3 regions of the Aquibium pacificum genome follow, and region 3 is predicted to be linked to each of the others. Evidence: predicted binding sites of a transcription regulator. Region 3 holds the regulator's gene; each other region holds the start of a gene.
The links. The regulator LexA, encoded in region 3, represses DNA repair genes until DNA is damaged. The targets are predictions, from matches to a motif close to TGTTCNNNNTGTGTTCNG.
Positions count from the first base shown of each region.

Region 1 (3,274 bases), on a different contig from region 3:
CCCGGGCCGATCGCCAGGCGCTCGCCGTCCCAGTCGGCCGAGGCACAGGGCGTCAGGATCGTCCATCGCATGCCGGTGAAGCGGCGCACGAAGAAGGGCGCGTTGCGCTCGACGATGAAATGCTGCGGCTCGAACCAGGCGACGTGGCGCTCCTCCGCGCCGGAACCGATGCGGCGAAAGCGCACGAAGGCGCGCATCTTGTGGATGTCGCGGCGCACCGCCTTCGCCATCGCCTCCAGCCGCCGCACGTCGGGATCGGAAGCGATCTTCAAAAGGTCCGGTTCGCGGCGCAGCCGCAGGAGCACCCGGTAGAGAAGCGAAAAGCGCTCGGGATCCGAATGGCAGATGACGGTTTCCGCCGCTTCCACGAAAGAGCGAGGCACCGTGAAGGCCGTGCCGCCGTTCGGCACTGCATCGGAGGATAGGTCGCCGCCGTCGAAGAGATCGGCGCTCGCGGCGCCCGACACCGCCCAGCCGACCTGGTCGGCCGGGATCTCACGCATCGCCAGCGCGCGGGCGGCCTTCCGCCAGCCGTCGAAATCGGTCTGGCCGGCGAGCCGGACGGTGATGCGGGGAAGGGATTTCGCGACGGCGTCCATGGTCAGAACAGCGACAGTTGGCGGGGTTCGGGCGCGACCTTGGCCTGCAGGTTGGCGGAATCGGTGAGCCCGCCGGGCGACCAGCCTTCGGCCATGATGAAGGGCCGCACCTTGGCGATCGACTGGCAGAGACGGCCGACGTCCTCCAGCCGCAGCCGGCGATGTTTTCGCGTCTCCAGGATGCGCTTGACGACCTTGGTGCCGAGGCCGGGGACCCGGAGCAGCGCCTCGCGATCGGCGCGGTTGACGTCGAGGGGGAACATGGCGCGGTTGGAGAGCGCCCAGGAGAGCTTCGGGTCGATGGCGAGGTCGAGCATGCCGTCGGGGCGGGCGGAGAGGATCTCGCTTTCGCCGAAACCGTAGAAGCGCATCAGCCAGTCGGCCTGGTAGAGCCGGTGCTCGCGCATCAGCGGCGGCTTCATCAGCGGCAGGGCGGCGGAGGAATCCGGGATCGGGCTGAAGGCGGAATAGTAGACGCGGCGGAGGTGGTAGCTGGCATAGAGCCGGGAACTCGTCTTCAGGATCGTGGCGTCGGGCGTGGCATCCGCGCCGATGATCATTTGCGTCGACTGGCCGCCGGGCGCGAAGCGCTCGCGCGTCTTGGTGCGCAGCGTGGGTTCGGACTTCTCGTCGATCTTCGAGCGCAGCCTTGCCATGGAGACGCGGATCGTCTCGGGCCGTTTCTCGGGGGCGAGCTTCTTCACGCCCTCGTCGGTAGGCAGTTCGACGTTGATCGACAGGCGGTCGGCATAAAGCCCGGCCTTCTCGACCAGCTCCTGCGAGCATTCGGGTATGGTCTTCAGGTGGATGTAGCCAGCGAAGCGATGTTCGATGCGCAGGCGCCGCGCGATCTCGACCATCTCGCCCATCGTGTCGTCCGGCGAGCGGATGACGCCGGAGGAGAGGAACAGGCCCTCGATATAGTTGCGCTTGTAGAAGTCGAGCGTCAGCTTCACCACCTCGTCGACCGTGAAGCGGGCGCGGCGCACGTTGGAGGAGGAGCGGTTGATGCAGTAGCTGCAGTCGTAGATGCAGAAGTTGGTGAGCAGGATTTTCAGCAGCGAGATGCAGCGCCCGTCCGGCGCGTAGGAATGGCAGATGCCGGTGCTTTCGGTCGAGCCGATGCCGCCGCTCTTCAGCGAGTTGCGCTTCGCTGCGCCGGAAGAGGCGCAGGACGCGTCGTACTTGGCGGCGTCGGACAGGATCGCGAGTTTCTCGCGCAGGGGGATCACAGTCATGAGTTCATGATATGTTCCGAATTGCGGCGGCGCTATGAAATTTGACATGCCGGCGGGAAATCACTGGCGCATTCTCTTGCGGTGCGCTTGGCGGCGGCTATGGTGCGCCCACGATGAGCCTGTCCGACAGCCACGCCAACCCGTCCGCAATCGAGCCGATCACCGCGGCTTTCGAGCCGGCGGTGCTGGCGCTGAACAATGAGCACGCAGCGGAACTGTCGCTGCTGGACGCCAAACGCCTGTCGCATCTCCTGGCGCAGTCCTTCGCGGGATGGAGGATCGGCAGCCTGGAGGCGTTCATGATCGGTTTCGACCAGGATGCCGATTACGACAGCGAAAACTTCCTCTGGTTCCGGGAGCGCTTTCCCCGCTTCGCCTATGTCGACCGGATAGCGGTGGCCCCATTCTCGCGGGGGCGGGGACATGCGCGACGGCTCTACCAACATTTCTTCGAGGCGGCCCGACAGGCCGGCCATTCGATCGTGACGGCGGAGGTGAACTCCGATCCGCCGAACCCCGCCTCGGACGCTTTCCATACTGCACTGGGCTTCGAAGTGGTCGGTGAGGCGGAGATCTACGGCGGCGAACGGCGGGTCCGATATTTTTCGCGCCGGATCTAGGGTCAGGAAAGGGTGTCATTTGAACGCGAATGCGTCCAGCAACAGGCGGTTGCGCGCCTCGCTATAGCGGGCAGGTGCCGGACTGTCGTGCGATACCAGGAGCAGCTTCTTGCCGTCAGCCTCGAAGACCGCAATGCCTTCGGCATGGTCGTGGCCATCGAGCAATTCCAGGGTCCTGACGACCTGAATGGCTGTGCGGGGGATGACACCGGACAGATCGCCGAGGGGAACCGAGAACACACGCTGGATTCCTTCGATATCCTGTGTCGGCCCCGCCAGGATCAGCAGGTCGTCGCCGACCACGAGGAGGTCGCGAATACCCAGGCCCGCGAGATCGACCGCATGCAGGCGATATGGGGCGCCATCTGCGAACTTCGCCGGCTTGAGCCAGCCCTTCTTCGACACCTTGAGCTGCATCTCCACGATCATGGCGTAGGTGCCGACCACCGGACCGCGCAGACCGAGCAACACCCGGTTGCCGATCACCGCCAGACCTTCGATATCGAACCCGTTCTCCTTGCATGGCACGTTCATGAAAGGCTTCAGCAGCGGGTCGGAGCCGAGCAACCGACGTACGTTTTCCTGCCCGTTCCTACCCATTTTCATCATGGCGGCTTTACGGGCATCGCCGCCACGGACAGGATCGATCGCAGCGACCGGTTCGTACAACCCGTCCCCGTGATCGTCGAGTGGGACGCATCCCAGGAATCCCCGGTTCGGGTCCCAATCGATGTCGTCGAGATCCGCGACCTTGGGGTCTATTTCATCCGGAGAGTCCCGCTTCAGGCTGTGCGAACCGGTGATCCACAGGAATCCG
Region 1 is NZ_JBDPGJ010000009.1:103,454-106,727, reverse strand. Features, by position in the region: gene ABGN05_RS27810 (UdgX family uracil-DNA binding protein) at 1-599, opposite strand, end outside; gene ABGN05_RS27805 (putative DNA modification/repair radical SAM protein) at 602-1,837, opposite strand; gene ABGN05_RS27800 (GNAT family N-acetyltransferase) at 1,951-2,457, shown strand; gene ABGN05_RS27795 (DUF3616 domain-containing protein) at 2,473-3,274, opposite strand, start outside.
Region 1: a site for LexA is predicted at 1,839-1,856, ahead of ABGN05_RS27805 (putative DNA modification/repair radical SAM protein). Genes of this name have one in related genera too.

Region 2 (3,274 bases), on a different contig from region 3:
TCTACCAGTCGGAAGGCGACGCCGCGCGCCATGCCCGAGAGCTGCTCCGCATTCTTGAGATCCAGAAGCGGCTTCAGCAGGCTCTCGATCTGGAAGTTCGCGTAGCGTTCGATGCGGGCGAAAACCTTGTCCCGGGAAGGACCCGTCAGCTGCTCGTCGGCGAACAGCACGATCCGAGGCTTCAGCACGTCGTCGCCGGCGACCAGCGTCGCGACGGGCGCGCCGATCCAGCGCAGGATGCCGTCGGAGCCGAGCGCGAAGTCGCCGTTGCCGGCGGCCCCGAAGCGTTCGGCGCGGTTATCGAACTCGGTCGCCAGCGCCTTCTGCGCGGCCGCGCGAACCGCCTTGGCGTCTTCACCGCCCGCCGACTGATCGGCGGTGAAGCGGAACCCCTGCAGCTCCCCGACGTGGTGGCCTTCGACGAGGACCTCTCCGGCAGGATTGATTTCAGCCTCAAGCATCGTGTTTTCTCTCAGGCGCCTCATGAGAACGGATGTCCTGCGGTCAACGAACCGTTTCGTCAACCGTTCATGCAGGGCATCCGAAAGTCTGTCCTCGATCTCACGCGTTTTTTCCTGCCAGTGTGCCGGATCGGCAAGCCAGCCGGGTCGGTGGGACACGAAGGTCCAGGTGCGGATCTGGGCGATGCGCTGCGACAGCGTGTCGATGTCGCCATCGGTCGAGTCGGCGCGGCGCACCTGCTCGCCCATGTAGTTTTCGTCGACATGACCGTGCCGCGCGAGATCGGAAAAGATCGAGGCGATCAAATCGGCGTGCTGGGCTGGCGCGATCCGGCGGTAGTCCGGCAACGCGCAGGCTTCCCACAGCAGCGCCACCCGCTGGGGCCGGTCAGCCAGCGCGCGGATGTCCTCCTCGCGCGAGACGTGATCCAGCGCCTGGGCGTCGACTGCGGGCAGGGCCCTGGTGAGGCCATCGACCGGGGCGGGCGTCTCGACCGAACGCTTGAGCGCGTCGAGGCTGGCGAAATCGAACTGGGCGGTGCGCCATTGCAGGACCCGGACAGGCTCGAAATCGTGGCCCTCGATCTTCTCGACGAGGTCGTCCTCGAAGGGATCAACCTGGCCGGTGACCCCGAAAGTGCCGTCGCGCATGTGGCGCCCGGCGCGGCCGGCGATCTGGCCGAGTTCGGCGGCCGACAACTGCCTGTACTGGAATCCGTCGAACTTCCGGTTCTGGGCGAAACCGACATGATCGACATCGAGGTTCAGGCCCATGCCGATCGCGTCGGTGGCGACGAGGAAATCGACGTCGCCGGACTGGTAGATCTCGACCTGCGCGTTGCGGGTCCGCGGCGACAGAGCGCCCAGCACGACCGCCGCGCCGCCGCGCTGGCGGCGTATCAGTTCCGCGATGCCGTAGACCTCGTCGGCCGAGAAGGCGACGATGGCGGAACGGCGCGGCAGTCGCGTGATCTTCTTCGATCCGGCATAGGCGAGATGCGACATGCGCGGGCGGGTGACGACGGAGACGCCTTTCAGCAGCTTCTGCAATATGCCGGCCATGGTGGCGGCGCCGAGCAGAAGCGTCTCGTCCCTCCCGCGCAGATGCAGGATACGGTCGGTGAAGACGTGGCCGCGCTCGAGGTCGCCGGCCAGCTGCACCTCGTCGATGGCCACGAAGGAGGCGTTGGTCTCACGCGGCATGGCCTCGACGGTGCAGACGGAATACCGCGCGCCGGGAGGCTGGATCTTCTCCTCGCCGGTGATCAGCGCGACGTTCGCAGTGCCGACCTTCTCGGCGACGCGGCCATAGACCTCGCGGGCGAGCAGCCGCAGCGGAAGTCCGATGACGCCGGACGAATGCGCGACCATGCGCTCGATGGCGAGATGGGTCTTGCCGGTGTTGGTCGGTCCGAGCACGGCGGTGACGTCGCGCCCGGAAAGGATCAGCGGCGCACTGTTTGTCGTATGAACATTCATGGAACTGGAAACACGGCCCTTCGCGCCAAAGCCCCGAAACATCGCCCGTGGGTGGGTATCCGGCCTGCCAGGCCGGCGCGGCGTGGAACGGAAGACATAGGGTCTCCGCCCCGCGAACACAATCGCAAACTGTCTCGGGCGGAGCGGGACTCGGCTGGCGGGAACGAGTCCCGAACGAAACGGCTACGAATCGCTGACTCACTCCGATTCATGTTTTGTTCGATACCAGATGTGGTGTTGCGGCACTTGGTGCGGCCCCAAATGCTGAATCTTTTGAGTCACTTAGGAATCGATGCGATGGCCGGCCGGATTCAGCGCGCCTGGGCTGTCAAGATCTTTATCGCGAAGGCGGAAAAAACGCCCGCGAATAGCCAGTCGATCACACGTGTGACCCGCGGGCTCTTCTTCAAAAGTCCGGCAAAGCCATCGGCCGCCAGGACCATGGGGATCGTGACCGGAAGCGACAGCGGGATGAAGCTCAGACCGAGGAAAAACAGCTTCCCCGCAGCGTGCGGATCATCGACCGAGACGAACTGCGGCAGGAAGGTCATGAAGAACAGGATGATTTTCGGGTTGAGCAGATTGATCCCCACGCCGGTGGCCCAGTTCTGCCACACCGATCGCGCCTTCCTCGTCCGGGTGTCGGGCGAGAACGCCGAGCCCTTGGTGACCGCCTGCCATGCCAGCCAGACCAGATAGCCCGCCCCGACGATCTTCAAGACGAGGAATGCCTGCGGCGAGGCGACGATCAGCGCCGACAGTCCCAGCGCCACCATGGTCGTATGGATAACGCAGCCGGTCATGGCGCCGAACATGCAGGCGAGGCCCGCGCCGCGGCCTTCCGAGAGCGCGCGTCCGACGAAAAGCGTCATGTCGGGACCCGGCGTGATTGCAATGATGAAGGTGGCGATCGCGAACTGGAGGATCACCGCGGTTTCGGGAACGAAGGTCATGGGAACTCCGGAAGACGAGCATTCGCCGATCCGCTCTGTGTCTTGTTGCAGTGCAAGAGAAACGGCGAGGAAATACTGCAGGTGCGAAGAGGTCGGTAAATGCTGCGAAAGTCGAACCGCAGCGGCTGCTTGCATCCCGGCTCATATCGCATATTCTGGCCTCGCTGGAATATCACAATACGAGATTCAGGGAGGAACCAATGACCAGCACACCGATATCACGCCGCAGATTCTTGAAGAACACGTCGCTGGCGGGCGCAGGCGCCGCCGCGGCGACGACTCTTGCCGCGCCGGCGGTGCTCGCGCAAGCGCCGATCGTCCTGAAGATGCAGTCTTCGTGGCCGTCCTCCGACATCTTTCAGGAGATGGCGCAGCAGTATG
Region 2 is NZ_JBDPGJ010000002.1:886,028-889,301, forward strand. Features, by position in the region: gene ABGN05_RS10695 (helicase-related protein) at 1-1,940, opposite strand, end outside; gene ABGN05_RS10700 (LysE family translocator) at 2,252-2,893, opposite strand; gene ABGN05_RS10705 (TRAP transporter substrate-binding protein) at 3,094-3,274, shown strand, end outside.
Region 2: a site for LexA is predicted at 2,100-2,117, ahead of ABGN05_RS10695 (helicase-related protein). Genes of this name have one in related genera too.

Region 3 (3,274 bases):
AGGTCCTCATGCCCGGGAAGGCCGCCCTCACCCACATCGGCGCTTCCGGTGAAGCGCACATGGTCGACGTGGGCGCGAAGGCCGAAACCGCGCGCGTGGCGGTCGCCGAGGGCAGCGTCGCGATGGCGCCCGCCACCTTGCGCATGATCCTCGACGGCAATGCCAAAAAGGGAGACGTGCTCGGCACGGCGCGGATCGCCGGGATTATGGCGGCCAAGAAGACGCACGAACTGATTCCGCTCTGCCATCCGCTCATGCTGAACAAGGTGTCGGTCGAGATCGACCCGGACGAGAGCCTGCCCGGGCTGCGCGTCAGGGCCACCGCGTCGGTGACCGGCAAGACCGGCGTGGAGATGGAGGCGCTCACCGCCGTCTCGGTTGCATGCCTCACCATCTACGACATGGCCAAGGCGGTCGACCGCGGCATGATCATCTCGGGCATCCGCCTGCTGGAGAAGTCGGGCGGCAAATCGGGCGACTGGCACGTCGATGCAGGCTAAGGCAACGGCACTCATCCCCGTCGACGAGGCGCTGCGCCTGCTTCTCGACGGCGTCAGGCCGCTGGACGCCGAACGCCTGCCGATCGCGGAATGCGGCGACCGCATTCTCGCCACGGACATACGTTCCCTGCGCACCCAGCCGCCGTTCGACGCCTCCGCCATGGACGGCTACGCGGTACGCTCGGCCGACGTCGCCCGGCTGCCGGCCAGGCTGCGGGTGATCGGGTCTGCGCCGGCGGGACGACCGTTTTCCGGCGCCGTCGGCCCGGGTGAGGCGGTCCGTATCTTCACCGGCGCGCCGATGCCCGAAGGCAGCGACTGCGTCCTGATCCAAGAAGACGCCGCCTCGGTCGCAGACGACATGATAGAGGCGAAGGAGACCGTCGCCGCCAGCCGCCACGTGCGCGCCCGTGGCCTCGATTTTTCAGAAGGCCAGCCGCTCCTGGATCGGGGACGCCGGCTCGACCCGCCGGCCCTGTCGCTCGCCGCCTCGGCCAATCATGCCGCACTCGACGTTGTGAGGAAGCCGCTCGTGGCGATCATCGCGACCGGCGATGAACTGCTGCCACCCGGCAGCGTCGTGGGACCCGGCCAGATCATTGCTTCGAACGGGCTCGGCGTGGCGGAGATCGTCCGGTCGGCGGGGGCTCGGGTCCTCGACTGTGGGATCGTGGCGGACGACCGCGACGCGATCTCGGCCACGCTCGACCGGGCGCTCGAAGCGGGCGCGGACCTCATCGTGACCATCGGCGGCGCGTCGGTCGGGGTCCACGACCTCGTGCGCGAGGTGCTGACGGCACGCGGCGGCGAGCTCGACTTCTGGAAGATCGCCATGCGGCCGGGCAAGCCGCTCATGGCGGGAACGCTCGGCGGCCGCAAGATCGTCGGCCTGCCCGGCAATCCGGTCGCGAGCCTCGTCTGCTCCTACGTCTTCCTGAAGCCGCTGGTCGCGTGCATGGCGGGCCGGCTGCACGAGGCCGACTTGCGGCAGGGCATCCTTGGTGCGCCCGTCCCCGCGAACGACCAGCGACAGGACTATCTGCGCGCCGCAATCCGCCGGGAAGCGGATGGGATTGTCGCAACGCCTTCAGCGATCCAGGATTCCTCCATGTTGCGCGTGATGGCGGATTCCGCCGCTCTGATCGTGCGCGCGCCCTTCGCGCCGCCCGCCGACGCCGGAGAGGAATGCCAGCTCCTGATGCTGTCGTGAACGAACGGTAAACAGATTCACTCAAATTTAAACTGTTGCGGAACAAGACTGGAACAGATAGGTTTGTTCCGGTTTTGTTTTTTAGCCGTCCGATTCCCCGAGGGGTGCAAAGATGCTGACGCGCAAGCAACACGAACTCCTGCTCTTCATCCACGAGCGGCTGAAGGAGTCGGGAATTCCCCCCTCCTTCGACGAGATGAAGGAGGCGCTCGACCTGGCGTCGAAATCGGGCATCCATCGCCTGATAACGGCTCTTGAAGAGCGCGGCTTCATCCGGCGGCTGCCGAACCGGGCTCGCGCGCTGGAGGTGATCCGGCTGCCCGAGTCCATCGCGCCTGGGCTTGGCGGACCGCGCAAGTTTTCCCCGAGCGTCATCGAAGGCAGCCTTTCGAGAAAGCCTGAACCGGCCCCCGCGCGCCGGGCGAGCAACGACGACACGGCGGCGATTTCCATTCCCGTCATGGGCAGGATCGCAGCCGGCGTTCCCATCGACGCAATCCAGCACCAGACGCATTCCGTCGCGGTTCCGCCGGACATGCTCTCCGGCGGCGAACATTTCGCACTCGAGGTCAGGGGCGATTCCATGATCGAGGCGGGCATTCTCGACGGCGATACGGTGGTGATCCGCAGCACCTCGACCGCCAGTCCGGGCGAGATCGTCGTGGCGCTCGTGGACGACGAGGAGGCCACATTGAAGCGTTTCCGCCGCAAGGGCGCCTCGATCGCGCTCGAAGCGGCCAATCCCGCCTACGAAACCCGCATCTTCGGGCCGGATCGGGTGAAGGTCCAGGGCCGTCTGGTCGGGCTGATCCGGCGGTATTGAAGCCGGGCCAGTCCTCCGTCCCCTCGGTTCGACGGAGATTCGCGTTGGGCGACCGCTACGGCTCCCGCTTGTAAGGCGGCATTCCGCGGGCCTCCCGCGAATACCGCCGATGATCATGCCAGGGCCGGTACGGCTCCCGTACGGCGAACCGGATCTCGGCGCGAGGTTCCTCCCCTTCCTCCGCCAAGCGGATCTCGGCACTGCCACGCCGCGCGAGGTCGCGTTTGATGACGACGAGCACCTTTGCCGAGGCGCACGGGTTCGCTGCCGTCGCATCGTCGATCACCAGGACGTCGACGAAACCGCAGAGCGAGCCCGCGTTCCCTCCGGCGGGCACGAACGCCACCATCGCTCCGCCGCCGTGTCGCGCGATGCAACCCGTGTCGTTGCAGACGAAGACCTCCGAAGCGCGTTGTGCCGTTGTGACCGCCGTAAGCGATTCGGAGGTGGAAACCGGTGTCGCAACCTTGTGTGTCATTGCCGCGTCCATCCAGATACCGGTGACGAAACGGTTCGGGCGCTCCTTGCTGACGGCAAGTTCCCCGGCCCGCGTGCGCATCGCGATCAAGTTTCCATCCTCCGAGAGCAGGACGTCCGGGAGATCGCGCGCCGCGATGAGCGCAATTCCCACGATCAAAAACGGCAAGGCGGCGAGGCGCAGCCATGTCGACAGGACGGTCACGAGCACAAGCGCGATGGTCATCGAAAGCACGGCCGACAGCGGGATCGCGCCGACCGCGT
Region 3 is NZ_JBDPGJ010000003.1:516,501-519,774, forward strand. Features, by position in the region: gene trpC (indole-3-glycerol phosphate synthase TrpC) at 1-1, shown strand, start outside; gene moaC (cyclic pyranopterin monophosphate synthase MoaC) at 9-500, shown strand; gene ABGN05_RS14960 (molybdopterin molybdotransferase MoeA) at 490-1,710, shown strand; gene lexA (transcriptional repressor LexA) at 1,823-2,533, shown strand; gene ABGN05_RS14970 (ComEC/Rec2 family competence protein) at 2,589-3,274, opposite strand, start outside.